Regions from separate parts of the Candidatus Thalassolituus haligoni genome, predicted to be linked through region 2. Evidence: predicted binding sites of a transcription regulator. Region 2 holds the regulator's gene; each other region holds the start of a gene.

Region 1 (10,300 bases), 700 kb from region 2:
ACCCGCCAAAGTGGTTCGCTCACCACAGGCCAGGGGTTCGGCACCAACGGATGCAGAAAACGGCAGGCTGTAGCTGGCAGATGAATCTGCCGTGGCTGAATCTTTGTCGCTGCCACTGTCACTGCCACAACCGACCAGCAAAACACTGGCGGTCATCACACTGAAAGCGGTTAAAAAAGTCGCGCTGGGGAGAGTAAAAAGAACGGTCATGGATGTGTCCTTACTGGATGACATTAAGAATTCGCCGTTGGCTGTGAGTGCCAGCCAGCGGCGATAATGCGGGGGACATCCGTTCAAATCCAGACCGTGCGACACTGTGTCACAGTATTAACAGCGGCGTTACGGGAACCAATAGAACAGCTGTTACATAACCCGTCAGATCAACAAACGCTATCGGTTCACAAAAACCGCAGCGGGAAGTCACTGTCATCTTTTTTCAGTCTTGTTGTCATCTCTCTCAACTAGCCTGCGCCGTTCTGCTTGACCAGACCCAAACTACGTCAGAACCACCCAGGATGATGATCATGTTGAAACAGATTTCCGCCGCGCTGTTACTGTCATCGGCACTCGCCGTTGCCAGTACCGGCCATGCGACCGTCGCCAATGGCGATTTTGAACAATGGACTAACTCAACTCCCGACGACTGGACCACCATCGACAGCGGCATCAGTCTTGCCGCGTCCAGCAGTGTGGTGTATAGCGGCAACCAGTCGGCCGCCATTACGGTCAATACCGGCACCCAAAGTTCTACCGACTTGCGCCAGACCGTCAGTGTCACCAGCGGTACCCACTACGACTTCAGTGCCTGGATTTATCACACCGAAGGCCACGTCCAGGCACGCCTGTATGTCGCCGATTATCAGGGCTATTCCGATAACAGCCTGACCGATCAATGGCAGCAACTCAGCTACAGCTATACCGCCACCAGCACAGGTTCCATCGAAGTGGGCCTGCGTTTTTACGACCAAAGCGGCTTTGATGGCTCGGAACTGGTGTATGTCGACGACTTTGAACCAACCACCGACAGCGCGACAGACACTGGTGCAGACAGCGGCAACACAGGAAGCAGTGGCAGCTGCGTCACGACCGACGTCAATATCACGACCGATAATTACGGCTCCGAAACCAGCTGGTACATCCTCAATGCCAGCGGCACCGAAGTCGCCAGCGGCGGCAATTACGACAACAACAGCAGCAACACCGAAACATTCTGCCTGGATACCGGTAACTACACCTTTACCATTCTCGACAGCTACGGCGATGGTATTTGCTGCTCGTACGGCAACGGCTCTTTTGCAGTGGTGGTGGCTGGTACCGAAGTGGTCAGTGGCGACCAGTTCACCAGCAGCCAGAGCAACAGCGTTACTGTCGCCGATAGCAGCGACGGATCATCCGGCGGCACAGAAACTGGCGGAGGTTCATCCGGTGGTACAGGAGCAACGGATAGTGGTGCCAGTTGCACAGCAGGCACTCTGAGCCTGACTACCGACAACTACGGCGCCGAAACCAGCTGGGCCATCAGCAACAGCAGCGGCACCGACATCGCCAATGGTAACGGCTACAGCAGCAACACCAGCTACAGCGAAGATATTTGCCTGGAAGACGACGACTACACCTTCACCATTAACGACAGCTATGACGACGGTATGTGCTGCTCATTTGGTAACGGTTCCTACGACCTCGTTCTCGACGGCACCAGCGTCGCCAGCGGCAGCGAATTTGCCAGCAGCGAAAGCACCAGTTTCATCCTGGGTTCCGCTACAGACACCGGAGCTGGGACAGATACCGGTACAGGAACCGGCAGCACCGACCTCATTGGCTACTACGCCAGTGCCAATGGCCTGAGTGGCTATGTCCTCAAAACTGAGCTGCACAACATCATCAGCGCTGGCCACAGCGCCCAGGGCTACAGTGCCTTATGGACCTTCTACAGCAACTACGAACGCGATAATTATTACGAAGCCGACGGCAGCCTGCTGGATATTTACTCCGAAAATCCGAACGGTTCAGACCCATACACCTACACCAGCAGCAGTGACCAGTGCGGCAGCTACAGCGGCGAAGGCTCCTGCTATAACCGAGAACATACTTTCCCACGCAGTTGGTTTGGTGGTGCAATAGAACCGATGAACTCCGACGTACACCATATTTACGCCTCCGATGGCTATGTCAACGGCAAGCGCAGCAGCTACCCTTACGGCGAAGTGGCTACCGCCAGCTACACCTCCAGCAATGGCTCCAAACTGGGCAGTGCCGAATCCGGATTGGGCTACTCCGGCACCGTATTCGAACCCATCGACGAGTTCAAAGGCGATTTGGCCCGCACCTATTTCTACATGGCCACCCGCTACGAAGACGTGATTTCCGGCTGGGAGACCCAGTCCAGCTATGGCGATGCCGTACTCAATGGCAGCAGCGATCAGGTCTTTGAAATCTGGTACCTGAACCTGATGAAAAGCTGGCACAACGCCGACCCCGTCAGCCAGAAAGAACTTGATCGTAACGACGCCGCCTACAGCCACCAGGGCAACCGTAATCCCTTTATCGACCACCCGGAACTGGTGGCTGAAATCTGGGGTAACTGAAGCGCGGTTGTTGACAGGTTGTTGGCAGTATCACCAGGCTGCTCTGCATACCCCTGGCCACCACGCTCCGGCGTGGTGGCCAGGGGTATCACTTATCGACCAACAGGGCAGTCCTAAATCACTGCACATAATGCGGCCAACGCGGCTGACTGAACCCAACCGCTTTCAAGGAGGCTGACCAAGGGCTGTAACAGCGATTCAATAGACAGTGATGGGTTTTCGTATTTATCCGCCGGATCGGTATTTTCCTGCTTTACTGTAATCAGAACAGCCAAGGCAGGAACCACCATGCAACTCGTCAAACAACTGATGACCACTCACCTTCATACCCATTTGCCAACGGATACCCTGCGCGATGCAGAAAAGACGATGGCAGAACACCATATTCGCCATATTCCTGTGGTGGATGAAGAGGGCAAACTCTGTGGCCTGATGAGCCAACGGGAATTTCTGACGGAAGCATTCCGCATCACCGATAAATTTGGTGCCCACCACTTGCAGGAATACCTGAGCAAAACCGGCATCAGCCAGTGCATGCAGCATGAGGTTGTCACTGTGACGCCCGATACCTCATTGCAGCAAGCGGGTGAAAGCCTGCGCGCCAATCGCCGCCAAGGGTGTGTGCTGGTCACCGATGAACACAAGGTACTGGTCGGCATGCTGACATCACAAGACTTTGTAAAACTGGCCATTACGTTACTGCAACAGAACAACTAGCGATCGTTTTTAATACTTGCTCCGGCACCAAACCCAATCCGGTGCCAACCTAACGGGCAGGCCAGCGTTGCTGAATATCCTGAATCGCGGCTTTGTTATCCAGCACCGCCGCTACGCAGTCGGGATCCAGCTGGCGACCGGAAAGCCGCTCCAGTTCCTGCCACACCGCATCTTCTTCCCATGCCTGCTTGTAACAACGGGCATTCAGCAACGCATCCAGAATATCCGCCACGGCGACAATACGAGCTTCCAGCGGAATTTCATGGGTACCATTCAGCCCCAGATAACCGGAACCATCCAGCTTCTCGTGGTGGTACTGGATAATATTCATCAGCATATCGATGTGCTCGATCCGGGCCAGATCAAAACGCCGAATCGCCTTTTCAAGCAGTGTCTTGCCCCCAGAAACATGACGCTTCATTTCATCAAATTCCTCTGCGGTCAGACTGCCCGGCTTGTGCAGAATCCGATCCGGCACCGATATTTTGCCAATATCATGTAACGGCGCAAACAGCGTCAGATATTCTATCCAGCTGTCTGACAACGGCTGTGACGATTGTAATTGCCGGGCAATCAGCCGAGTGTATGCGGCCATACGCTGCATATGGTCGTCCGATTCAATACAGCGCACGCCACTGACATCCAGTGCCCAACGTGCCAGCGCATGCAGACGGCGTAACGTCTCCTGTTCCTGCGCCAGCGTCTGCCCCACCAAATGGCCCCACAGGGTGCAATACGCCGCCATGGGCGCCGAGAAATAGTCAATGGTACGAGCATTCAGAAACAGCATCCCGAGGAAATGTCCTTCCACCGTCAATGGCATCGTCAGGCTTGAGCGATAACCCTGCCCCAACAGCGCCGCCGTATGCGTTGACAGCTCATCAGAGCGAAACTCGCGCATATCACCGACCACCCGCACCAGCGGGTTATCGGCCAGAACTTTTAACGATGGCACCGCGTCTAATAACACGCTGTACCCCGTTAGTGGCGATGCGTCATCTCCGGCACAGGTAAAGGTCGATAGCTGATCACTGTCTGGCTGATACAACGCCAGCGACAAACGATCAATACCGGAATACTGTTCACGCAACACCCGATAGAGATGCTGCAACCGATCACCGAATGACAGCGGCTGCGCCAACTGCTGGTAGGGGTCGATAAAACGCTGTTCTGAGGCATTGGCCATAACGACCTCCAGGAGCAGAAACGAACAAAAACAAGGCAAAAGCCACTCTCTTCAGTCTAGCCAAAGCTGTCTTGCACGCCGCTGACCCATATCAAGGCGGTCGGGCAACAGCCAACGTAATTTGACAGCCAGACACGCCAATATATTCGACGTTTATTAAGGAGAATCCGATGAACATTGATGCACTACGGAGCCGCTTGAGACAACAGCTGGATGAGCTTCAAACCCGCTCTGTCGATGCCGAACGACTCGCCAGTCACCGTGACAACCCACTGTCGGCAGATTTTGCCGAACAGGCAACCGAGCGTGAAAACGACGAGGTACTGGGCGCTATCAGCGGCGAAGCCTGTATTGAAGCAGTAGCGATCCAGCAGGCGCTGGAGCGAATTGAACAGGGCACTTACGGCAGCTGTATTGAATGTGGAGAAACCATCGAAAGCGCACGGTTGGAAGCAGTGCCTTATGCAATTCGCTGCCTGCAATGTGCCAGTCGGCACGAACAGCAGGCCTGAGAAAACAACACGCATGGAAGTGGCTCTCACAACATATCCAGCTTCTTTTCGATACGCTCAAGGCGTTGCTCCAACACCTTGAGCTGGCGAGATTGCTCCCGTATTAGCCGGGATTGGCCCGCTTCATCCTGCTGCATCATCAGTGAAGACATGCTCGCCGTCAGCGTAGGGACGCCCTCCGTGGCTGTCCGAAACGGCCACGCATTGCACAACGGCCACGATGGAACCGGCAACGGCCACGCATATTGCACAACGGCCACGATGGAACCGGCAACGGCCGCGCATATTACACAACGGCCACGGACGGAGCCGGGCCCTACGTTATTATTTGATTCAAGATCCCAAAGGGTCGGTAAAATACGGGGATACAACACGCCGTAGGGACGCCCTCCGTGGCTGTCCGAAACGGCCGCGCATATTGCACAACGGCCACGATGGAACCGGCAACGGCCACGGACAGAACCGGCAACGGCCACGCATATTGCACAACGGCCACGGACGGAGCCGGGCCCTACGTTATTATTTGATTCAAAACCCAAGATCCCAAAGGGTCGGTAAAATACGGGGATACAACACGCCGTAGGGACGCCCTCCGTGGCTGTCCGAAACGGCCGCGCATATTGCACAATGGCCACGATGGAACCGGCAACGGCCACGCATATTGCACAACGGCCACGGACGGAGCCGGGCCCTACGTTATTATTTGATTCAAAACCCAGAATCCCAAAGGGTCGGTAAAATACGGGGATACAACACGCCGTAGGGACGCCCTCCGTGGCTGTCCGAAACGGCTACGCAGATTGCACAACGGCCACGGACAGAACCGGCAACGGCCACGCATATTGCACAACGGCCACGGACGGAGCCGGGCCCTACGTTATTATTTGATTCAAAACCCAGAAAATCCCAAAGGGTCGGTAAAATACGGGGATACAACACGCCGTAGGGACGCCCTCCGTGGCTGTCCGAAACGGCCGCGCATATTGCACAACGGCCACGATTGGCCACGATGGAACCGGCAATGGCCACGGATGGAGCCGGGCCCTACGTTATATGACACAACCGTCTGCTAACGCGGGCTAACCTCTACCTCACACAGTACCGAGTTGGCAATAAAACAGTGCTCATGAGCTTTGTGATGCATGGCCATAATGGCTTCAGCATCGGGCACCTTGTCACCCTCAAACACCACCCGTGGTGACAAACGGATGCAGGCGACATGGAAACGGCCATCGTCTCGCTGTGCCAGCTCTGCTACTGCACGGTCATCGTACGACACCACGGTCAGCCGCTTTTTGGCTGCCAGCGCCAAAAAGGTCATCATATGGCAACTGGCCATCGATGCTGCCAGCATCTGCTCAGGATCACAGCCGTAGTCATTACCAGCGCCTCCGGCTGCTATGTGTGCCTGATGGCCAAAGTCGAGTTGATGGCGGCGCTCAAAACCCAGGTGAGAGAACTCACCCTCACGCTGCCAGTGTAAATCCATGCCGTGTTCTGAAACCTTCGCTGTCATTTATTGTGCTTCCAGGGATAGGGGATCACCAATCAATACCATTGACGGGGTTAGTCAGCCAGTGTTTTGCGCAGGGTAAAGGCACCCCGTAATTGACCCACCTGATAACCCACCGCCTGGTCAGCCGGGTACAGCTCACTGAGACGAGTTTTAACCGGCTCAGCCAACGCTGAACCATGGCAGTTCAGACACAAGGCTCCGGTCGGAATCGCTTTCATATAACGATATTCACCGTTCTCCAGCATGCTGGCTTCCAGCGCAGCCGGAGGTTCGCCTGCCGCCAGACGCTGGTCGAAAGATTTTAAGGTCGCCAGTTCCCAGGCGTCCGGGGCATTGGCCGGATTGCGCAACTGCAACGAGGTACGCCCCACCGTCCAGTCGCCCTGGCTGTTGGCAGCGGCAATTGCCGGTGCCTGGGTATTACACAGATGAATGGCTGCGGTTGGGCCGCCCGCCTTCATCCCCTGCTGTACCGTTTGTTTCAGCTGTTTGCCAAACGTCATGGCCTGCTGCCGGGCTTCAATACGCAGGCTGGCGTCATCAAGCTGTTCAGCCTTGACGGTTGCACTGGTCAGCGACCCGAATGAGCCACCCAGTACACAGACCAGCGTCAATAATTTTTTCATCGTTATGCTCTCCATAAATAACTAAATACGCACAAAGGAATATTAATATTCTGAAAAAGCGGATACATGTATCAACACGATCCGCTCCTGTCTTGGTGTCCATCTGCCGCGAATGGCGAACGGCAAATTACCGTTTGTAATGGCTTATGGCCGTATATTTACTGGTATACGCTAGGATTAACTTCCACCTTGTGGACGTCACCGCTCCAGCCGTCAAAACCACCCACCAGCATTTTTACCTGGTCAAACCCCATACGCTTGAGGGTATGAGCTGCCAGTGTGCTGCGGCCACCATTCTTGCAATACAATACAATCGTGGCTGCTGTATCCATCAGCGCCGGATGATCACCGACCCGAAATTCCAGCACTCCACGAGGCACATTCACGGCCCCTGGCAAATGTCCCATCTCGAACTCGGCCGGCTCCCGCACGTCCAGTACCACGGCACCGGCGGTCAACAAGGACTCTGCCTCTTCGACGTTAACCGGGTTAACCGATACCCGTGCTTCGGCCAACAAATCTTCTTTTTTGAGTATCATCAGGTTTCCTCTTGACCAACGAACCGGAACAAACATGCCCATGCAGGCATATTATTAGTGTGCACCCAAACGCCATACAAACCAACCGGCTTAATCACAATTGATGCAACTCGCCGCCGCATCAGCTGCCGCTGCTCCGGCTTGCTCAGCCGCCTCGATACGTTCAAGCGTAGCAGGATGCGAACTCAGATACTGCTGCCAGCCCGGTTGATCTGTTGATAGCGGATCATCCGCATGTGACGCCATCAATAACCGCATGGCACGGGCAAAATCCAGCGGCGACCGGCCAAGTTGCTGCAGCCTGGCAATGGCAAAATCATCCGCTTGCCGCTCCATCTCCCTGGAGAAGGCATTTTCCAGCAAACCGGTTCCGGCCCCCAGCAGCAGCTCGGAGCTACCCTCTATATCGCCAAACAGTAAGCCAAACAACACTGAGGTGGCGGCCGATCGCGCCATCAGCTGCATCCCATGCTGATACTCCACATGGCCAATTTCGTGCAGCATAACGGCGATCAGGGCATCCACATCGGACGCGGTAAGATCCACCATCTGGTCTGTTACCAATACGGTGCCATCGGGCAGCGCAAAGGCATTCGCGCCCATATCCCCGGTACGGAAAATCAGGGGATACTGCGCCGGTTCAAGCTGTAACCGTTCCAGCACCTGTTGCCAGTGCACACGCAACTGCTGCTGTTGTGGCAAGGGCAGTGATGACGGCTCAAAATGCAGCGAGTCGAGAACCTGCAGGGTGTGTTGGCCAACCTGCTGCGATACCTGTACTGGCAACCATTCTACCGTGGTTTGCGCCAGTGCTGGAATGCCACGAAACGTGACCCACCATAAACACAGCGGCACCGCCAAAGCCGCAACCAGCACCACCAGCCAACGGCTTTCCAGCCATTCAGGTATACATTGCCGACGGCCAGCCACTAACCAGCGCCAATGTACATCGGCGGGAATAAAGCGGGCGTTATCTTCAAACACGACTTCTTGGGGTAAGCCAGGCACCGCACTTTCTACTACAAACTGGCCCGCTGCTGCGTATTTCAGCCCTTGTTGTACGTCCGTGCGATTCACATGAATCGCGCCGGTGTCATCCAGCAATGCCTCAGCCGCAACGGCCAGAGCACGATCGGCAAACTGATACTGTCCGGCAACAGCCGCTGTCATCCCAGCACCGAGACATCAACATCAAACAAACCTGCGGCTTCCTCACCAAAAGCGCCATCCTGCGACGTCACGGTATTGATCATGGAATCCATCGCGGGCTGAATCGTTACCTCGGTATGTTCCGCCAAATAACACAGCATACGTACCTGAGTAACCGGATACGCCAACCCCAAGGTTACGATTAACAGCAGGGCATTAGATATTGCCAGCCCGGCGTAACCGATAGGCGTGACATCCGATCGAAAAGTGGCGATGCCATCCAGCGACAGATTGGCCAGCAGGTGATTGCGGATCATGGCACTCCATATGGCGGCAACTAGTTGACTGATCACAAACATCGCCACAAACAGCAGCACCGGCAACCAGAAGCGCGGGGGAGCGTCGCCCTCGCCCTCCCCAATACCGGATAGCAGGCTGAACAACGGCAGCAGCAGCACCATACTGAGTATGCCAAGGCCGACACACACCAGTGCCGCGTGATAATACGCACTCGTCCGGTTACTCACGTTGAAGGCCTTGCCGCCATAGGTGATGTTGTTATGGGTGTACTGATCAATCTTCTTCAGTACCCAGGGCAGTGCGAAGTAGAAGGTGAACATGGCGATCAGCGGCAAAAAAATAAAATGCGCCATGATACCGCCATAGTCACCGGTAAAATCAAAACGAACCTGGCGGTAGGAAGTCATCCGCAAAGTGAAGCGAATGCCCTGACAAATCAGCCATGGCACCGCAAACATCAGCAGAAAATACATCAAGCTCGCCGCTATCGGGCTGACATAGGCAACACCTGACAGCAGCACCAACACCAGCAGGGCAATCAGGCGCCCTCGCAAGATTTGCAGCGGTTTGGCCAGATAACTGAAACGATGGCCATCCAGCGAGGTATGGCCATACAGGTAACGGTGATTACGTACCTTGGCCCAGGCGCTGTAAATGCCCAGCGTCAGCAGGGTCAACAACATATTGACCAGCCAGAGTTTCTGGTATTCCAGATTGCGGCCAGAAAACAGTACTCGTACGTCTCTCGCACCACCCTCACTCGGTCGTGGAGGCGGTGTCACATCGTCATGGCCATTGGCTGCGGTGGCCATCCGGCCAGCAAAAGAATCAGTTTCCATCGGGAGTTCTCAACATCCGTGTTAATAAATAGGAGACTTCTATTTAATCCGGCGCTCACTCTGGGCCAGCGGATGGTTTCGAATCACGAAGCCGACTTGCAGGCCTGACGGGTCAAGTCAAACGTCGGCGACACCGAGTCGAGATCATCCGGCAACACTCGCGCAGAGCCGTGCAGGATTAAATAGATGTCCCCAACAGTCTATATAACCGTCATCCTCCGGCGGTACAACCTCTGGCCCCACAGCCATCTGCTCTCACAACCACTATACCTACACCCATGACTGACCACAGACACCCGTGACTGAACTGACACCCAACTCACTACCGACA
Region 2 (10,300 bases):
ACAGTGGCTGGTGCAGCGTCGTCGTGAGTGGAAGGCCAACAAGAGTCGCAGCGAAAGCGCGCTGAGATTCCTGGGTCACACCTTGGCGCTGGTTGAAGATGACGTTGTTTTTCCTGAAATCGGTGGTGAGCTGTTAAAAGTCCCAAGAAGAGTCACAGAAGTACAACGCCAAGCTATCCTGGAACAATGGCTCAGGCAACAGGCCCGAGCCAAATTTGAATCCTTGCTGGATTTCTGGTGGCCCCGGTTTCAACAGTATGGCGTCGTCAGACCGGTACTGCGGGTCAAAAAAATGCGTACTCGCTGGGGCAGCTTGTCACGCAAGGGTTACATCAATTTGAATCTGGCATTGATCCATATGCCAGAAAACCTGATTGAACTGGTCGTAGTCCATGAACTTTGCCATATCCGCCATTTTGATCATGGCCCCGGCTTTCGGCGTTTGTTGGCGTTGCACCTGTCAGATTGTCAGCTGCGGGAACGGGAACTGGATCGTTTTCATCTCAACGGTTTTCCACGCTCGTGTTGATCCATAACTGGGAATACCAGTAAAAATAGCCGGATTTACTGATGCTTGGCGCAGTACAGTTGTAACGACTGCGACCCTGAATAATTGGATGGTGAGCACGGGTTTGCAAGGTAATGGTCTTGCCCGACACGCTGGTCTGGTGGCTGATCTGCCCTTCGCCACCAGCGAAGCAGCGCAAGCTGTCGGGTTTGATATCCGCTGACTCGATCGTCAACACCAGTGTCGGCGGGTTTTCGTGGCCCAGTGCCGGATCGACTTGTGAACTGTCATTGACGGGCATGGCCAGGGTTCGCAGCTTGTCGTTCAGGGTGTCCGGGTCGGAGTAGTCTCCGGCTGCCGGGAAACGAGGAATCGCCTGCCAAAGCGACGCCTTAGAGACCGCCCCGGAATGCTGGCCAAAGGCCAGATAATCATGGGCTTTGAGCCACCGGGTGATCTCCAGTGAATACTCGCCATAGGGATAAGCCAGCAAGCGGTCGGAATGACCCATTTCCTGTTTGATACGCTGTTCGGCGGTTTCGACCTGCTGGGTCAGCCATTGGTCCAAGCTGAGATTTTTTGGACGCTGAATCAGATACGGATGATCCATGCTGTGATTCGCAATGGTGGCGCCTTGTTGTTGCATCTCGCGCAACTGGTGCCAGCGGATGACGCCATCGTATTCGGCGTCGACGGCACTCGGATTAACAAAAATGGTAAAGGGCCAATGGCGTCGGGCCAGTTTCGGGAAGGCGTTGCGATAAATGGATTCATAGGCATCGTCGAAGGTAATGGCGACGGCGTTGTCGGGTAGCGACTTGCCCTGGCGTAATGCGGCCATCGCTTGCGGCAGATCAACGATGGTCTTGTTGAGGGACGCCAGCAGCTGCAGGTGGCGCTCAAAATCAGCTGGACTGATACTGGTGGTGGCGGGCGTTGCCGTGTCTACATGGTGATATTGCAGAATGACCAGGTCGGATCTGGCTGAGGCAGCCAGCAGCAGTCCGAGTAAGGCGAGATACTTCATAAAACGCTCATCGTGTTGGAGAAAAAGAGAGCGAATGACAACAAGTTGTTATTCGAGTGGTTATTCAAGTGAGTTATTCAAGTGCAAACGATTAGTACAATTGTTGGTACTCTCATAAGTCGTACTTTGTGGATCGTCAGAGCGTCAAGCGTTGATACGCCGCCAGCAGCGCCTGGAAGTGGCTGACGTTACCGCCACGATCCGGGTGATGACGCATCGCCAGGCGGCGATACTGACGTCGAATATCCGCTTCGTTGGCCCCTTCTTTCAGCTCCAGCAAGCGCAGGTCGTTGCGGCGCTGGTCGGGTGTCAGGGTTTGTTGCCAGATGCCACGCAAGAGCTTGTCGACGGTTTCACGGTCGGTACTGAGGTGAGTCAGATCCAGGTAATAGCGTGCCAGCGAATCGGCTTCGCAGACATGCTGGTTATCGCTCGCCTGGCGGGTATCCCAGGGCAGTAACTGCACCCCCAGAGGTTCGATACTCAGCCAGCCAGCCTGCTGGGCGAGCCATTCCAGCCGCAGTCGATACAAACAGTGCATCACCAGAAAGTGACAACGAAACAGGGTCAGCGAGTCGGACAGGGCGTCGTGCTGGAAAACGCCGGGAACCGGCTGCTTGAGCCACTGGATCAGCTGGTATTCGGTATGACACTGGCCATCCTGCAGTTGACAGGAGAGCAGCTGCTGCAGGGTATCCAGGCTTTCGTCAGGTGGATTGATCTGTTCGCGTTTGAGGTTCAGCATGGCGGCAGAATATCACAGCTGTGGTCTGGCTGCCGCGTCAGGGGCGCTCAGGATCCGTGTCTTCAATCAGTTTGCGGGCAAAGCGTGGCAGCTTGCCTTTGATGGCATTAAGCTGGCCGGAAAATTCCTGATAACGGTGCCGTTGCCGTCGTAGCCATTCCCGCACTCGTGGAACTGTGCTGACCAGCAGCGACAGACCGATAAATATCATGATGAGGCCAAAGGGAATAGGTAGTGGCGTGACAATAACACCAGCGATAACGAGAAGGATTCCAAGCATGATTTTGGCGCTGCGTTTAACCATAGAGAAGTCAGCCATCGGTAGTCGTAACCTGCTAAAGTGTCATGTCGATGTTGCTCCATCATGACGGCCGCAATAAATCTGTTTGTGTGCCTGGCTGTCATGTAATCGTGATCATTTTGTGAGTACTCGGTGGCTGCTTGCAGTCACTCAATGTTCGTTTGAACCACTTTGATGCAGCCAATAGTTTCGTATGAAAGCACCTTCCAAACCCCCGTCTTCAACCCCTTTGGACAAACAACCTCTGCCGCAACGCAGTTTGCTTTCTACTCCAGAGGGAGAGCAGGCATTACGGGCAGAATACGAGTATTTGTGGCGTATTGAACGCCCGAAAGTGACTCAGGAAGTCTCCGATGCTGCCAAACTGGGCGATCGCTCAGAAAATGCCGAATATATTTACGGTAAGCGGCGCTTGCGCCAAATCGACAGTCGGGTACGTTTTTTATTGAAACGCCTCGAAGCTTTGACCGTGATTGATCGCCCGCCCGCAGATCTCAACCGGGTGTATTTTGGCGCTTGGGTTGAACTGGAGGATGATGACGAAGCGATTCATCGTTATCGCCTGGTTGGAGAAGATGAAATCGATCTCAAACATGGCTATATCAGTATGGATGCGCCGCTGGCCCGTGGTTTGGCTGGCAAGTACGTGGATGATGAAGTGATTGTGCGTTTGCCAAAGGGAGAACAGACCTATGCCATTCTCTCTGTGACTTATTCACGACCGGCGTGGGACAACAAGCCCGGCGAGGTCACTCATCGCTGGCTGACCTGATTTAGCTGCTAGTCTGATGATCAGGGAGGATTTATGAACAGATCAGGCAGTGTACAAAGATCCGTGTCAGCGATAGTGGCCTGCTGGTGCTGGAGTGTCGCAATAGCGGTTGTCGCGGAAACACCCTTTGGCCCTGGCGATTTTGCCGGGATCTACCGGCTACCGGTGATGATTGATACCGTGGTCAGTGTTTGTCCGTGGAAATCGGCGTCTGGCAGTGGCTATGTCCGGGTGATCCGTACACGTGGCCCAACCGGTCACGGCCTGTATTTACAGTGGATACGATTTGGTGTGGCAGGTAGTGAGGCTGAGGTGATTTCGACCCGGAGCATTGAGGAATTGGCAACGGAGTTTGACGTTGCTGTGGAGATGCCAGTGGCACAGCTCGAAAAAGACCATTGTCTGTTGCAAAGCCAGGCAGAGGATAGTGTCAACGGACGACGTTACCGACTTGATATTCGTGTTGGTGCGCCCGGAGATTACCAATTCGCAGTTACCCGGCATCTGAGTGGTGGTTTACCCTAGCAGGCTGTTTTTCACCCATTCAAGTCGTGGCCGCACTCTCAGACGGGTGATTGGTGTATGTGCATGGCAGACGCTATTCGATCGTTACAATATCCAGCCGCGTGGCCAGGTGTGACTGGTCTTGCTGCTTTTGCAGGTTAACAAAGTCGAACAGGTTAAGATCCCCCAGCTGTGAGGGGGCTATGTTACAGATGGCTGCGAAGATGTTGTCACTGCGGCCTGGTTGGATTTTTTCCCACTCATGCAGCATGTTTTTGACGTTTTGACGTTGCATGTTTTCCTGCGACCCACAGAGGTTGCAGGGAATGATCGGAAATTCCCGCGCTGCTGCAAACGCCTCGATATCCTTTTCCTTGCAGTAGGCCAGCGGACGGATCAGTACATGCTTCTTGTCGTCGCTGAGTAATTTGGGTGGCATGGCTTTGAGCTTGCCGCCATAAAACATATTCAGGAACAGGGTTTCGATAATATCGTCGCGGTGATGTCCGAGGGCAATTTTGTTGGCACCAATGTGTTCGGCAAAGCCGTACAGGGTACCGCGCCGCAAGCGTGAGCACAGACCGCAAGTAGTTTTGCCTTCCGGAATAATGTCCATGACGACGCTGTAGGTGTCTTTTTCGACAATATGGAAGGGCACATCCAGCTTGCTCAGGTATTCCGGCAGAACATGCTCAGGAAAGCCCGGCTGTTTCTGATCCATATTGACTGCGATCAGTTCAAAGTTAACCGGGGCGCTTTTCTTCAAGCTCATCAATATGTCGAGCATGGTGTAGGAGTCTTTGCCTCCAGACAGACACACCATGATTTTGTCACCTTCCTCAATCATGCAATAGTCTTCGATGGCCTTGCCGACATGACGGCGCAAACGTTTTTGCAGTTTGTTGAATTCGAGTCGTTCTTTGCGATCGATGACGTCGGCAGTCATGCTGGGAAAACTCCTGGATGTTCTGGGATGGAACACGGGCTAAAAATCAGGCGGCGAATTCTAGCGAATAGATTGGCTGTCGTCAGCAAGAGTTGCTGTGCTGGATGTTCGATTCAGCCAAGCTATGACTGACAGGGAAGGTTGTCAAATCTGTTAACCGTGAGTCAGCGTGCACGTGGGATACTGCGGAGCAGTAGCAGCCACATATGTCCGGTGTTTTGCCGAACGGTTGCGGGCTGCCTGCTGCTACTGATCGGTTTATTCTGTGGTGGCCTTGTCGTCGCATTCGAGGTGAGCACTCAGGCCTGCCATCTCATAAAGACTGTTCATGTCCAACACAATGATTTCCTTGCCTTGGGTTTCGATCAGCGCATTTTTCTGAAAGCGGGTAAATACCCGACTAATGGTTTCAACCGCGAGACCAAGATAATTGCTGATGTCGACCCTGGACATGGGCAGCCGGAAGTGAGTCGCGCTGAAGCCTCGGCGGGCATAGCGGTTGGAAATATCCAGTAAAAAGGAGGCCACACGTTCTTCGGCGTTCTTTTTGCTTAATAGCAGCATCATGTTCTGGTCGTGGCGAATTTCATTACCCATGGTGCGCATCAGCTGTTTACGCAGATCGGGTAATTCGTCGGTGAGGTTTTCCAGCTGGTGCACCGGAATTTCACACACGGTGGTTGTTTCCAGTGCCTTGGCGGTGAGTGGGTAATCTCCGGCATCGTAACCGGCTAACCCAATCAGTTCGCTGGCGAGGTGAAAGCCGGTGATCTGCTCTTCGCCGTTGCTGGCCAGGGTATAGGTTTTCAGGGCACCAGTACGTACTGCAAATACCGACTGGAATTCATCCCCTTGCTGGAATAACAGCTGGCCTTTCTGGATGGGTCGGCCACGGCGAATAATATCGTCAAGCCGCTCCATATCACTGTCGCTGAGCGATAGTGGCAGACACAGAGCATTCAGGGAGCAAGTCTGGCAGTGGGGCTGATTGCCGCGCAAGGGAGGATGTGCAACTTGGTTTGTTTTCATTGAGCTCACCGTGTCTGGTTTTCCGTGACAAACGGAACAACTGTTTTCCATTAGTTTTCGTATGGTCTTAGCTCACAGGGTGACTGTCAAGACATTGGTCAAGGTATTACAGTTGGCTGACTATAGCCAGATGGCCGCTGCGGTCCACAATCCATAACTGATGAGCAAGAGTCCGGCGATGCGACGGCTGACGTTGTGATTGAGTAATCGATTGAGGCTGCTGGCGGCGAGGCCGCTGGCAAACAGGGCAGGCAGTGTGCCCAGTCCGAAACAGGCCATGGCCAGTGCACCCTTGAGAGGATCGCCATTAGCGGCGACCCAGCTTAATGTACTGTAGACCAGGCCACAGGGAAGCCATCCCCACAGCAATCCGAGACGAAAGCGGCTGCTGACTGATTGTTGTGCCAGTAATGGTTTGGTGGCGGGCTGTAGCAGACGCCACAGGTGCTGACCGAGCTGTTCAATCCGGGTCAGCCAGCTTGCCCAGCGCGCGATGTAGAGTCCCATCAGCATTAGCATCACGGCAGCCAGTGTGCGTAATACCAGCGTCAGCAGGTCATTCAGTTGCTGCAGCCATAAGCCAAGTACAGAGACTATCAGCCCAGCCACTACGTAGCTGGTGATTCGTCCGCCATTAAAAGCCAAGGCGGTTAATAGCGGTTGATGCTGTGAGCGACTGCCAATGGCTGCCGCAATACCGCCACACATGACCAGGCAATGACTGGAACCAAACAAGCCCAGCAGTAATGCGGTGAGCAGTGACAGTGGTTCAATCACGACAATTTGTCAGGTGATGTGGCGTCTGGTGCTGCAGGCGGTGGGTTGATTGTTGTTGACGGCGGTTTTTCGGCGCTGGCCGTCGTTTCCTCAGGGTCGTCATCAAAGAGAATCTTGTGGGCTGGCGACTCCAGATCATCAAACTGACCGCTACGTACTGCCCAGAAAAAAATCAGGGTGGCGATACTGATCAGGACGATCGAGAGTGGAACAAGTATGTAGATAATATCCATGTTATGTCCGTCATGCTGGGCGAATGGGTGCCGTTATAACCCGGCATTATGTCTGTGGGTGGCTATCGGCAGCATCCGGTTTGGATATCCGGGACAGCCTCAAGGCGTTACTGACCACCAACAGGGAACTGAACGACATGCCGATGGCTGCCGCCCAGGGGGGAATGTAACCTGCGGCCGCTACTGGCAGGGCAAGCAGGTTGTAAAACAGTGCCCAGCCAATATTCTGGTATATCACTTTCCGGGTGCGGCTGGCGGTGTCCAGAGCCTGCAGCAGGCTGTCCAGGCGTCCGCTGGTCACCAGCGCATCAGCACTGGTTTTGGCCAGGTCGCTGGCATCGCTGACGGCAATCGCAATATCAGCACCAGCGAGTACCGGCACATCGTTAATGCCATCTCCGACCATCAAAACGCGTTCTCCCTGCTGTTGCCACAGGCGCACCTGTTGCAACTTTTGCTCGGGAGACAAACCGATCCATACGTCGTTGATACCCAGTTGTGCTGCCAGCAGTTGGCCAGAAGCACCGGGGTCGCCGGTGAGCAGCGCCGTTTTTATCTGGCGTTGGTGCAAGCCTCTGACCAGGCTGGTCGCGGATTTTCTGACGCTGTCGCCCAGTCGAATCCAGGCAACGGCTTGCTCATTGACGCTGAGCAACAGCCATTGTCCCTCCTGCTGATTCAGATGACTGGTATCGGGTTTGGCCGTGGCTGGCACAGCAAAATCGGGCCGACCCAATCGAACGGGCAGGGACTGTTCTGCCGTTGGATGCCAGAAACCACAGATACCGGCACCGGTCTGTTGCTGGACATCGCTCACTGTGGCGGGACGAATACGGCGAAAGGCGCGTGCAATCGGGTGGCTGCTGGACTTTTCCAGACCGGCAGCAACGGCGAGGATGCTTTCTCTATCCAGGTCACCTGCCAATACCACGTCTTCAATGGTGAGTTTGCCCTGGGTGAGAGTGCCGGTCTTGTCGAAGACAACCCGATCTATGGTTGGCAGAGATTCCAGTACATGGCCCTTGCTGATCAGCAAACCGGCTTCCCGCAGGGCGCCGGTCGCAGCGGTCAGGGCAGTAGGTGTCGCCAGCGACAGGGCGCAGGGGCAGGTGACAACCAGCACAGACAAGGCAATAAAAAACGCGTGATCATTACCTTGCCACCACCAGAACAGCAACACACCCGAAGCAATCAGCAAAACGGCGGCAACAAAGTGGCTGGCAACACGGTCGGCGATCAGGGCAATCTTGGGCTTTTCCTGCTGTGCTCTGTCCATTAGGCGCACAATGGTCGACAGTTGGGCTTCTGCACCGGTTGCGGTTACTTTCATGGTGATCGGGCTTTCGATATTGATAGTGCCGCCAATCAGATGATCCTGATGGCGTTTGGTAACCGGCAGGTATTCTCCGGTCAGTGCTGCTTCGTCGACGGAACTCTGGCCATTGACAACAATGCCATCGGCCGGAATCGCCTGTCCCGGTTTGATCAGCAACAAATCCCCTGGCTTGACCTCTTCACTGGCGATCACCGTTTCGGTGGCTGTCGGGGTATCGTCGCTCAGCCGCAAGGCGACATTGGGCAGCAAGGTCAGCAGGTTGTTGCCGGATTTCCCCATGCGGTGGCGGGCGCGCATTTCCAGAAATCGCCCCAGCAGCAAAAAGAACGTGAACATGCAAACCGAGTCGAAGTAGACCTCCTTCCCCTGGTTGAATGTGCTCCAGATGCTGGCGCAGAAGGCCAGAATAATGGCCAGGGATACCGGTACGTCCATGGTCAGATGGCGGACTTTCAAATCGCGGATGGCCGCTTCAAAAAACGGCAGGGCAGCGTATAGCACAACCGGCAGCGTCAGCAGCATGGACGCCAGACGCATAAAAATTTCGTATTGCTGGGCCATACCAACGTAGAGCGGCACCGCCAGCATCATCACTTGCATCATGCCGATACCCGCGACGGCGAGACGGCGGATGCTGCGTTTACCTTCGTCATTGCGTTGCTGTTCGGCGACGGTGGCAGAAAAAGGCGAGGCGCGGTAGCCGAGGCGGTAGATTTGTTCGATCAGACTGGAAACCGGCAGTTGCTCCGCTATCCAGCGTACAACCAGGCGGTGATTGGAGAGGTTGAGAACGGCCTGATCGACACCCGGTAAGGCATTGAGGCGATGTTCTATCAACCAGGCACAGGCGGCGCAGCTGATGCCATCGATCACCAGGGTTGCCTCTGCCATACCGTTGTCCAGCCGCGCAACAAAACGCCGCTGCATCGCCTCGCTGTCGTACAAGGTCAGCGAATCCCGGGCTTGCAGTGCATCATCATCGAGCTCAGCCGGAGACAGTTCTGGCAGTGCGGTGCGGTGCTTGTAATAGTCTTTCAGACCACTGGCGACGATGGTTTCGGCAATGGCCTTGCAACCCGGACAGCACATCGGTTGTGACTGGCCGTCGATCAGGGCTGACCAGCGTTCTGCTGTCGACTGGCTGACATTTTCACCGCAATGAAAACACTGGCTGGTATTGGAATGCCGTGTCATTGGGCGTTTAATTGCACAACCTTGCTGTCTTCCAGTCGTTCTGTCGAGCGTATTCGCCAGCCCTGATCAGGACTTTGTAACCACAAGTAGCGGCGGGCAGGTAGCTTTATTTCGGCAGCTCCGACGTAGAGACCTGGCTCTATCCGCTGCAGTATGACGTCGAGATCCTGATCCTGCAGAGTCGGATGAATCAGTTTTAGCAACAGTGCATCCGGTTCTTTATCCAGCTGTCCTTCCAGTGTCAGGCGCGCTTCGTGGTTGGTAAACACCAGGCTGCTGCGGATGTTCAGACGCGCCGCGTGTTGGTCCATTTCGATATTTTCGGTATAGCTGACGCCATCCTTGTAATAACTGTCGCTTACCAGCGAATCCTTGGTGCTGACTGCGAGGGTAATCATGACCATACCCCAGCAAACGGTGACGGCCGGAATTCCGACAATCAGCCACATTAAGGGTTCTTTGTACCAGGGTTGGGCAGGCTGGGTATCTGATTTCATAGTGCTCTCTGGGATCTCGACTGCTGGCAGGGCCTGTTGGGGTCTATTATTGCTCCAGGGTTCCGCTGCCCGAAAAAATGCCGCCCAAGTGTAACCACTTGGGCGGCGAGTCTCTAGAGTCCTCGGCAAGTCATCGTCAGCAGACTTGATGCAGAGCAGAGCGCGGGGCGCACTGAAATCTAGCCCCGCTAGCCCACATTGAGCAACAGCAGGGATGAGGCTCGCTAGTTTCTTGGGGCGATAAAGCGGCTCTCTTCGCGGGCAACTTCTTTGCCATCCTGCTGATCCACCACGACAAATTCGATGTCGGTTTTACTGGAGGGAAGCTTGGCAATCGCCGGGTCAATTTCAAGGTTGACCGTAATCTCGCGCAGTTCATTAACCCTGATTTCATAGGTTTCGGGCGCATCCATATGGACGGCCGGAAGTCC
Region 3 (10,300 bases), 730 kb from region 2:
TTGAAGGCAATCAGCTTGTCAGAGCGGTTAAACCAGCTGCCAAAAATGGAGCAGGTACAGTTAACTCGCAGTCTGCAAAAAGCCGCTAAAGGATTGAACGACAAGGAATTGTTGCAGCTCCGAGACTGGATTTTACAACTGGCTCAAGCGGTGTACAGCGCGGTTGATTAACGCCAGGCAAGCCCGGCGCAACCAGGCAATCAACGCCAGGCAATCAACGATAGATACGCTGCGCCCATTCGGTCAGGCCGGATACCACACTGCCAAAATGATCGCCATCCAACAGCGGAATATCACCCAGGGTGCGGGCTACCGCTTGCCGAATCATCGGTGAGCGGGCGCTACCGCCGGTAATAAATACCCGATCTGGTTGTACACCAGCCTGGGCGACCGCTTCCGCCATCAGCTCGGTTATACGCTGTAATGGTCGCTGAATGGCTGCTTCCAGTCCGGTTTTCACCATCTCGGTACCAAGCCCGGCTTCAACAAAGTCCAGTGCTACACGGGTGGATTCGGCATCGGACAGGGCGATCTTGGCATTTTCTGCGCAACGTACCAGTTGCTGGTTTTGCTTGTTGGCCTGCAATCTTAGCAGGCGGCTGATCAGCTCCGGTTGCAGACAATCGCGCTGCAGTTGTTGCAGCTGGAGGGTGGTTTCCAGGCTGCTGAAACGAGACAGAGCACTGACATCGTTGGTGCAGACCGCATCAAGAAAGGTTTTGGTGGGCATGGGTTTACCGCTTTTGAGGCTGGCGTGCATGCCAAACAATGGCATCAGCTGTTTGCCTGCCAGCGCAATATCGAGGTCGTTACCACCGATACGTTCGCCAGTATGGCCAAGAAAATCTGCGCTGCGGTCTTCGCGGTCGCGGTGATCTGGCCCCATTCGTACCATGGCGCAGTCGCTGGTGCCACCGCCGATATCGACCACCAATACGGTCTGGTTGTCGGCAAGAGTGCGTTCAAAGCTCAGACCGGCGGCAATCGGCTCATAAAGAAACTCGACCTCACTAAAGCCGCTGCGCTGGGCAGCACGGCTCAGGATCGCCAAAGCCTGGTGATTACTGTGCTCGGCATTCACACCCTGGAAATTGACTGGCCTGCCGATCACAGTGCGGGTCAGTGGTTGGCCGAGCGATAACTCCGCACGCTGCTTTACCGTTTGCATCATGGCGGTAACGATGTCTTCAAAAAAATGCACAAACTCGGGGCGTAACCCACTGGCACCGAGATAGGACTTCGGGGATTTGACGAAGTAGCCTTCTTCTGGGTCGGAAAAATACTGGTCAAAGGCTCGTTGGCCGACCAACATCACCGCTTCAATATCTTCCGCTGCTGATCCAAGATCCAGCTCGCGCCGGGCACGTTGGGCCAGCTGTAATGGCCCACGTCGAGTGGCGATAAACTCATCCCGCAGCGGGCCAGCAGTCATGGCCAGGCCGACCTGCTCGCAGATCAGTTCACGACCCAGTGCATACAGCGCCGACGGCATAAACGCATGGTCGCCGTCCACGGCCAGCAGTTGTACGACATCCTGTGGTTTAACGCCCATGGCGCAGTTGGAAGTACCGTAGTCGAAGCCGCAGATCATGGCGTTCCTCTTAAACAGGGCGTGAGAAAAAGTCGCGCACATTAGCACAGGGGCTTGGTGGGTCAAGAACACAGCGGCAGAATTCAGCGGCATCGACTGGCCTGGTTAGCCCGTTTTGTCTGCAACCTTCGATCAAGGCGGAGTGCGGGTAACACCCTGCTTAAGGAGGTCAAGGCTCGATACAAAGCAGTATGTTGGCCAGACCCGGTACTGCGCATGCTACGGCAGGCCAATAACAATAAACATGGGCCAAATATGATGAAGAAAACACTTTCCACTTTGCTGATCTGCGGTTCAGCACTGACCGCTTCTTGTGCCAATATGAACGGTATGCATGAACAGTCAATCGTCACAGAGTCTGTCAGGGTCAATGCACCTGCTGCCGATGTATGGCAGCTGGTGGGGGAATTTAATGACCTCAAGCGCTGGCATCCGGCGGTCAAAATCAGCAAACAGGTGTCCGATCAGCGTTACCTGACCTTGCAGGACGATACCGAAATGGTTGAACAGGAAACCGCTCGTGATGACAGTGGTATGAGCTATAGCTACCGCATTGTGTCCAGCCCGCTGCCAGTGGCTGCCTATAATGCCACGATCAGTGTGATGGCGGTGGGGGCCAGTCAGTCAGAGGTGACCTGGCGTTCCAGCTTTGATGCCAAGGGGGTCTCGAAAGCAGAGGCGGAAGCGACTATTCGCGGGGTCTATCGCGCCGGTCTGGATCATTTGCAACAAATGTATCGTTAGGACTTTTGCCATTAAAAATCGTTAACGCTATCCACCTGGGCAGGCTGTTATGCCTGCAGGTGGATCGACTCATAGGGCTGTTCATGCTCCGGGCAGTCGGATTATGGTTTTACTGCTAGAATGCTCGTCCACTACCTGGTGTTGGCCCTCTGGCCAATTCCCTGCCCAGTAAGCGAGTTTCCATGACTGCCAATGTTAGCCAACCCTCTGCCAATACTCTGTTTAATCCGGTACTGATTGCAGGCTGCCTGATTATTCTGGTGGGTTTTGCGATTCGATCGTCGTTTGGATTATTCCAGATTCCAGTGGCCGAGGCGTTTGGCTGGTTACGGGCTGATTTCTCTTTTGCCATTGCGTTGCAAAATCTGTTCTGGGGTATAGGCCAGCCGATGTTCAGTGCGCTGGCGGAAAAATACGGCGACCGCAAGGCGATTCTGGCAGGCGCTTTCTGTTATGCCACTGGGTTGGTGCTGTCTTCATATGCGACGACGCCAGGGCAGCATCAGCTGCTGGAAATGCTGGTCGGTTTTGGAATCGCCGGAACCGGTTTTGGCGTTATTCTTGCCGTTGTTGGCCGTGCAACGGCGGAAAAATACCGTTCACTGGCGTTGGGTATTGTCACTGCCGCCGGCTCGGCCGGTCAGGTGGTTGGCCCACCGTTAGCGCAATACTTGCTGGATCAGATGCCATGGCAATCGGTATTCGTGACCTTCGCCGGACTGGTGTGTGTATCCATGTTGGCGTTGTTATTGATGAAGGTGCCGCCACCCGCTGCGGTACAGCCAGGAGAAGATAACCTCGGCCAAGTGGTGCGGCGGGCCATCAAGGATCCGACCTTTATTTTTATCTTCCTCGGTTTTTTCTCGTGCGGCTATCAGCTCGCCTTTATCACGGCGCATTTTCCGGCGTTTATCAGCGAAATGTGCAGCGCAATCGAACCAAACGGCATACTGCATTCGATCGGGATTACCTCTACCTCAACGCTGGGAGCCATGGCGCTGTCTTTGATCGGGGTGTTCAATATTATCGGAACGATTCTGGCGGGCTGGCTGGGCAACCTGTATTCCCGCAAGTACTTGCTGGTGGGTATCTATGTGTTGCGAACCCTGATTTCTGCCTTGTTTATTATGAACCCGGTGACACCGGAGACGGTTTTCCTGTTTTCGATGTTGATGGGCGGATTGTGGTTGGCAACGGTGCCGATCACTTCAGGACTGGTGGCCCAGATTTACGGCTTGCGTTACATGGGTACGTTATATGGGTTGGTGTTTTTATCGCATCAGATTGGCGGCTTTCTGGGCGTCTGGCTGGGGGGCAGCCTCTACGATCTGTATGGCAACTATACGCTGGTGTGGTGGGTTGGCGTCGGCGTCGGAGCCTTTTCTGCCTTGATACACCTGAACGTGGATGAACGTCCATGGAATCGGCGGGTGATGCTACAGGCAGCATGACTGCTCTGGTAACGGCCTTTGAACGGATGATTTTTTGCGTTCTTTTTACGGCTCGAAATGCAACAATCCGTAGCAATTGCCATGACAATGATGGCGACTGCTGGTACGTGTTTTCCTGTCCATCCATTAAACAAGACATTGAATGATTCCATTGCCCCAGGCCCCAATTACCCCAGGCATCAGACCCCAAGGTTTATTCGAGCCACAACATACGTGAGGGAAGCCCGTGATTGATGCCCGCGTAACCACGCGTCTTATGGCCATGCCGGTACTCTGGATGGGAAGCGTGCAGATGGTGTTTGGTGGCCTCTCGGTGGCGTTGTTTCGTGATGACGTGGCCCGGGTTTTTCTGGAACCGGGCCTGGCGATGTTGCTTGGTGGTGGCGTGTTGTTCTGGAAAATGCGAAGAACCAATTTGGCGCTGGCATCCTATCAGGATGCGCTGTTCTACGCGGTGGCCACCTGGGTAGTGACCGGTTTGCTCGGAGCCTTGCCAATTCTGTATATCGAACACGTCAGCTTTGCCGATGCGGTGTTTGAATCCGTCAGTGCCCTGACCACCACCGGGGCTACTGTTTTGAGTGGGCTGGATAACATGCCGCTGACGTTTTTGCTGTATCGCCAGTTTTTACAATGGATGGGCGGGCTGGGCATTGTGATTTTTGTGGTCGCCGTGTTACCCATGCTGAACGTTGGCGGCATGCGCCTGCTCAAGGCCGAGACGCCGGGGCCAATGAAAAACGACAAGCTGTCTCCTCGTATTGCCGACACCGCCCGGCATCTCTGGGGGGTGTACATCACGGCGACGCTGGCTTGTGCCCTGTGTTACTGGCTGGGTGGTATGACCGTCTTTGACGCCTTCGCCCATAGTCTGGCGACCGTTTCTACCGGTGGCTTCTCCACTCATGATGCCAGTATGGGCTATTTCGACAGCCAACTACTGCTGGCCATTGCGGATGTATTTATGCTGGTGGGGGCGATCAGTTTTGCAGTGCATTTCCGGGCAGTTCACCGGGCTGATCTGAAGGTTTATTGGGTTGATGAAGAAACCCGGATCTTTCTGCTGATTGTGATTTGCCTGTCGCTGATATTGACTGCCTACCTGTTAGCGACCGAGGTGTTTACCGATGTGCTGGAGTGTCTGGGACGGTCGTTTTTTCACGTGATCTCGTTTATTACCAGCACCGGATTTGCTGCAGATGATTTTGTCAGCTGGCCCGCCGCTGCCGGTTTCCTGCTGGTATTCAGTGGTTATCTGGGCGGCTGTTCCGGCTCCACTGCCGGGGGCAACAAAATCATTCGTAATATCCTCACCATCAAGCTGGTCAATCAGGCGGTGGGGCATATTCTGCATCCGCGCTCTATTTATACGCTCAAGTATCAGCGGCGACCGGTGGCCGAGGACGTACAGGGGTCGGTGATGGGGTTTATGTCGTTTGCGGCGGCGTCCAGTGCCGTGCTGACCCTGATGATGATGGCAACCGGTCTGAATTTCTGGTCGGCATTTACTGCTGTTGCTGCCTGCATCAATGTACTCGGCCCAGGGTTTGATCAGGTTGGAGCCAACTTCAAACCGGTATCGGATACTGGCAAATGGATACTCTCCGGTGCCATGATTCTTGGACGGTTGGAGTATTTTACGGTGTTTGCACTGCTATCACCCAGGCTGTGGCGAGCGTGAGCCCGGCGTAGGAAATATATCTGGCCTGACTCCGGGCTCGCTTCACCCTTTACTCTGCCAGCGCATTTGCCGCCAGATTTTTTGTTGTTCGGCGTTGAGAAAACTCCAGGCGATAAAACGACTGCTTTTCTGCCCCTGCGTCATGGTGATGACCTGCTGCTGTACTGCACCGACGTCACGCAGCACTTTCTCCAGTGCTGGCAAGGCCGCCTGCCGTGATACCAGCGAAGTAAACCAGTACACCTGACTGGCGTAGTGTCGGCTTTCTTGCATCATGCGGCTGACAAAGCTCACTTCACCGCCTGCGCACCACAGCTCGTTACTCTGGCCGCCGAAGTTCAAGGGTGTCTCTGCGTTCAACGCTGTGCTGTCGGGCTGTTGGTCATCCCACTTGCCGAGATTTTTCCACTTGCGTTGATTGCCACGGGCCATCTGCTCGGGCGACTCATGGAAGGGTGGGTTGCACAGCGTCAGGTCGAGAAATTCCTTGCCCTGCAACACATGCTGAAAGTAACACTGGCTGTCAGGCTGCTGCCGCAGGCTGATAGCGGGTTGCAACGCAGGATTGGCAGCCAGAATGCGTTGTGCGGATGCCAGCGACAGCGGATCGATATCAGCCGCAATAAATTGCCAGCCATACTCACTGTTGCCGATCAGCGGATAAATGCAGTTAGCGCCACAGCCGATATCCATTACCCGAATGCGCTTGCCCGCAGGTTGCTTGCCACCATTGGCGGCTGCCAGTAAATCTGCCAGATTATGGATGTAGTCCGCTCGACCGGGTATGGGAGGACAGAGGTAGCCGTCAGGAATATCCCAACCATCAATCTGATACCAGTGTCGCAGCAATGCCCGGTTCAGCGCCTTGATGGCCTGCGGATTGGTAAAGTCGATGGAATGATTGCCCTTCGGGGTTGGCCGAATAAAATCACCCAGCTCCGGACTGACGGCCATGAGCGCCTCAAAATCATAACGCTGCTGATGACGGTTGCGAGGATGCAGCCCGGCTGCCGTGCTCTGGACACGGGGGGCTGACGGTTTGCTGTTGGCAGAACGGGAAAACGACTTTCGGGACATAACAACTCTTGCGTATCGGACGTGCAGCGAAAAACAGCGGGCAGTATAAAGACCATTGGCGAGAGGGGACAGCACAGCCGCCGATGTGTTGTGGTTCAGTGTGCACTAACGCCAGTTACCTGTCTCTCTCGGGGGGGTGTTCAAGTGTGCGGTTATTATCTGAATTCAGGTGTGAATTCAGATATCCAACAGACTATAAGCCGGATTGTCGGTCTAACGGTCAATCGTGGGCTTTTTGTCCTGATATATTGGCTCCAATCGATCAATTGATATGAAAGCAGATATGATCTGAATCATTATTCCGGTGTGTCGCGAAGCTACAATCACTGCCTTGTTTATCTGGGGCTACCAGCCTCGTTCTGTACGAACCGTTGCCAGGCTGTGTTATTCGGGATGGTATTGACGGGGCGTATTTCTGCGATTATTGGAGGTGGTCGTGAGCTATTTTATCTGGGATTCCACATATGACATTGGCGTTGATATTATCGATCGCCAGCATCGGCGTATCGCGGACTATATTAACGATTTACACCATGCGATTGAAAATAATGACGTGGAGGAAGTCTATAGCGTTATGGAGCGGCTGAAAGATTATACTTTTGACCATTTCAGTTTTGAGGAACAACTGATGGAGCGGGCCGGGTATCCACTGTTGGCAGCCCATTTACAGGTACACCGGCGATTTTCTGCGCAGGTCGAGGAGCTGAGTGTGCAGCTTTATGGCGGTACAGACCCGATGAGTGTTGCACGCAAGGTACGTACCGGACTGATGCGCTGGCTGTTGCAGCATATCAAGGACGAAGATCAAAATTATGCAGAGCTGGTGCGCAAGTCATTACGTAAGGAAAGTGGCTGGGTAAGCGCTACCCTGAAACGTATTTTCGGATCGGTCGATCATCCTGTCTGATCCGGATGCGCGCCAGGGTGCGTCTACAAATGTGCGCTCCGGCTTCCGGCAGTCATGGATGATACGGCTGGCGCGGAGCTGGTTGCTCCGGCCAGGCTTTGTCTGAGTAGAGAACGACAAATTAAGAACCAGGCAAGCCAGTCAAAAACAGGGCAGATAATGCCGCGTTACAGTTGCCGATACCCTTCTTCCATCAGCACCCGCTGCACAACCGGGCGACGAGCCATGGCCTCGTAGTGAGCCTGACAGGCGTCCGGCAGCGTCATTTCCAGGCGCTTGGCCCAGAATTCGTTATAAAACAGCGCGGCATCTACTATAGAAAACTGGTCATAAAACAGTGCTCCGGCAGATGCTTCCAGCCATTGGGCAGCTTGATGAAAACCCTTCTGCACCAGTGTTCGACCCTGGCGTTCAATGGTGTCGCGATCATCGGCGTGTAGCAGGTAGCGGTCGGGTGTGAAAATACGGGTAAAACCATGGCCATGCAGGGTGCCGACCAGATAATTGAGTCGATCCAGAGCCACGGCCTGAGCGGTTAGATCTTCCGGTAATAATTGTTTTTTCGGCCAGCGCTGGGCCAGCCACCAGGCAATGGCGGCAAAATCAGTCAGGGCGGTGCCATCGTCCAGCACCAGTGTGGGAATTGTGCCTTTCGGATTAATCGCCAGATACTCCGGTTTCTGGCCATCTCCGGCTGGCAGATTCAGCACGTGGGCGCTGAACACCAGCTCCAGCTCTTCCATCAGAATATGAATACCTGTCGAGCAGGAGCCTGGGGTCATATAGAGCGTCATCATGAGGGGTTATCTCTTCATCAAAGGCGTTGTTTTGTTTATCTCGGTACTGCAAATTGATAACCAATCACTTCACGCTGTCATCTCGTCAGGTGGCCGCAGGCAACCAGCGCTGTGGGCGTTATCAGGGTGCTTAGGTGCTGTCGCAAACCCGACAAGCCAGACTGTGGCCAAGGTTTTGTCGGGTTTCAGCCGAGTGGCTGGGTGGTATAACCCCCCCACGGCTGGTGACGATTCGCTTGATCAGCGGCGGCAACGGCAGGGAACGGGGATTGCAATCAACCCTGGCCCCATATCTCTAGCCGGTTGATATTGTTTATGACTGATTCTTCGATTTCCCAGGACCTCTCGTTGCAGCTGGACTGGTCTGACTACCGTGATGCCGGTATGGGAGATGCCTATGCTGACATTCCCAAATACGGTGGCCATTACGCCAAAGCCATTGCTGCCTGTATCAACAGCCGTCAATGCGAAGCTGACGGCAAGCAGGTGATGTGTCCCAGCTATCGCATCAGTGGCGATCCCAATCTGGCTACCGGTGGACGAGTGCGTTTGCTCAAGGCGGCGTTGTCGACTTCTCAGGCTCAGTCGCCACTGCTCGACCCCGAGCTGCAACAGGCCATGGATTTGTGCGTCAGCTGCAAGGGCTGTAAACGGGAGTGTGAAAGTAATGTCGATATGCCGCTGATCAAGGCTGAATATCTGGCGCAAAAATACGCTCTCCAGCCGCGCAGCTGGCGTTCCCGGCTGATGGCCGCCTTGCCGCAGTGGCAGCATCAGCATCCGTGGATGGATGCCTTCATACAGCTACGCAATCGCAGCAGGCTGTTGCGCCGAATTGTCGATCCGCTGATGGGGCTGAACCCGGCGGTGAATTTGCCAACGCGGGCAGGGCGCTCGATCAAACAGCCCGATAGTGCCAATGGATCCGGTGTTTCTGGCAACCTGAATGGCCATAAGGTGGCGCTGTTTATTGATACGTTCACACGGTACTACGAACCGCACATCGCGGCAGCGGCGATCAGTGTGCTGGAGGCCAGTGGCTATCAGGTCATGTTGCTGCAGCCAGAATCTGGAGGACGATCGGAGCAGGATTCGCGTCCCTACTGTTGCGGGCGTACCTGGCTGGCACAAGGCATGATTGATCAGGCCAGGGCAGAGGCCCGTCGGCTGATTCAGGCCATAGTGCCGCTGGTGGAGCAGGGCTACAGCATTGTCGGGTTGGAAGCTTCCTGTGTGCTGGGGTTAAGAGACGATGCCCAGGCGCTTGGTCTGGGAAAGGACGCCGTGACAGCAGCCAAAAACAGTTTTTTATTCGAAGAATTTCTTGCTCGTGAGGCCAAGTCCGGACGGCTCAATCTGTCGTTATCCAGCCCGGCCAGCGCTACGCTGGTACATGGCCATTGTCATCAAAAAGCCGTTGGTGCGATGAAGTCGGTACGGCGGGTGCTGAAACTGCTTCCTGATCATGCCTTCGATTTTATCGAATCCAGCTGCTGCGGCATGGCAGGCAGTTTTGGGCTGGAAGCCGAGCATGCGCAACACAGCCTGGCCATGGCTCAACAAGACTTGCTACCTGCGCTGGCAGCACGGGGAGACCGCCAGGTGATTGCCAACGGGTTTTCCTGCCGACAACAAATACGTCATCACAGCGATGCCAAGCCGTTGCACCTGGCCGAACTGATTGCCGGCTGTCTGGAAGATTATCCTGCTCGCTCAGCCGATCAGTCCCCAAATGAGGGAGATGTCAGGGAACGGAACATCAGGAAGCAGGAGGAATCACCCATCGAAACGTCAGGTTAACCCGTGGCTGGTGGATGCCGGTTTCGGCAGGTACGGCGTGTTCCCAGTGTTGCTGACAGGGCGGCTGCATCAGCCATAAGTCACCCGAATGTACCGGAACGGCTATTTCAGGTTGTGGTTCAGGTTGTGGTTCATGTGTGTGTTGGTGTCCCGGCGTAATCTTTGGACGCAAGCAGAATGCCCGTGTTGCCCCGACCGATAACGATGCAATCACCGGCGCTGGCCCCAACTCCGATTCGTCGTCGGCATGCC

What was found. Region 2 encodes FNR, which switches genes on or off when oxygen is low (the NO sensors DNR and NnrR bind a similar motif). Its sites were predicted from a motif close to TTGATNTANATCAA; they were not measured.
Region 1: the regulator FNR is predicted to act here: its motif matches at 4,570-4,583, upstream of SOJ49_RS04210 (TraR/DksA family transcriptional regulator).
Region 3: the regulator FNR is predicted to act here: its motif matches at 6,828-6,841, upstream of SOJ49_RS10510 (bacteriohemerythrin).

The regions. Positions count from the first base shown of each region.
Region 1 is NZ_CP139482.1:914,261-924,560, reverse strand. Features, by position in the region: gene SOJ49_RS04230 (MbnP family copper-binding protein) at 1-210, opposite strand, end outside; gene SOJ49_RS04225 (endonuclease) at 525-2,585, shown strand; gene SOJ49_RS04220 (CBS domain-containing protein) at 2,874-3,302, shown strand; gene SOJ49_RS04215 (HD-GYP domain-containing protein) at 3,352-4,488, opposite strand; gene SOJ49_RS04210 (TraR/DksA family transcriptional regulator) at 4,659-5,000, shown strand; gene SOJ49_RS04205 (hypothetical protein) at 5,027-5,152, opposite strand; gene SOJ49_RS04200 (OsmC family protein) at 6,070-6,516, opposite strand; gene SOJ49_RS04195 (DUF3365 domain-containing protein) at 6,567-7,142, opposite strand; gene SOJ49_RS04190 (rhodanese-like domain-containing protein) at 7,301-7,681, opposite strand; gene SOJ49_RS04185 (M48 family metallopeptidase) at 7,772-8,851, opposite strand; gene SOJ49_RS04180 (YjgN family protein) at 8,848-9,969, opposite strand.
Region 2 is NZ_CP139482.1:1,611,474-1,621,773, forward strand. Features, by position in the region: gene SOJ49_RS07310 (M48 family metallopeptidase) at 1-529, shown strand, start outside; gene SOJ49_RS07315 (polysaccharide deacetylase family protein) at 504-1,535, opposite strand; gene SOJ49_RS07320 (DNA-J related domain-containing protein) at 1,672-2,280, opposite strand; gene SOJ49_RS07325 (PGPGW domain-containing protein) at 2,318-2,599, opposite strand; gene greB (transcription elongation factor GreB) at 2,775-3,353, shown strand; gene SOJ49_RS07335 (hypothetical protein) at 3,387-3,878, shown strand; gene ttcA (tRNA 2-thiocytidine(32) synthetase TtcA) at 3,952-4,803, opposite strand; gene fnr (fumarate/nitrate reduction transcriptional regulator Fnr) at 5,062-5,832, opposite strand; gene SOJ49_RS07350 (sulfite exporter TauE/SafE family protein) at 5,953-6,609, opposite strand; gene ccoS (cbb3-type cytochrome oxidase assembly protein CcoS) at 6,606-6,842, opposite strand; gene SOJ49_RS07360 (heavy metal translocating P-type ATPase) at 6,889-9,372, opposite strand; gene SOJ49_RS07365 (FixH family protein) at 9,369-9,869, opposite strand; gene ccoG (cytochrome c oxidase accessory protein CcoG) at 10,094-10,300, opposite strand, start outside.
Region 3 is NZ_CP139482.1:2,345,323-2,355,622, reverse strand. Features, by position in the region: gene SOJ49_RS10540 (DUF3482 domain-containing protein) at 1-171, shown strand, start outside; gene yegD (molecular chaperone) at 215-1,591, opposite strand; gene SOJ49_RS10530 (SRPBCC family protein) at 1,847-2,335, shown strand; gene SOJ49_RS10525 (MFS transporter) at 2,518-3,786, shown strand; gene SOJ49_RS10520 (TrkH family potassium uptake protein) at 4,013-5,467, shown strand; gene rlmF (23S rRNA (adenine(1618)-N(6))-methyltransferase RlmF) at 5,510-6,544, opposite strand; gene SOJ49_RS10510 (bacteriohemerythrin) at 6,981-7,451, shown strand; gene SOJ49_RS10505 (glutathione S-transferase family protein) at 7,619-8,248, opposite strand; gene SOJ49_RS10500 ((Fe-S)-binding protein) at 8,564-10,048, shown strand; gene SOJ49_RS10495 (alpha-ketoglutarate-dependent dioxygenase AlkB) at 10,008-10,300, opposite strand, start outside.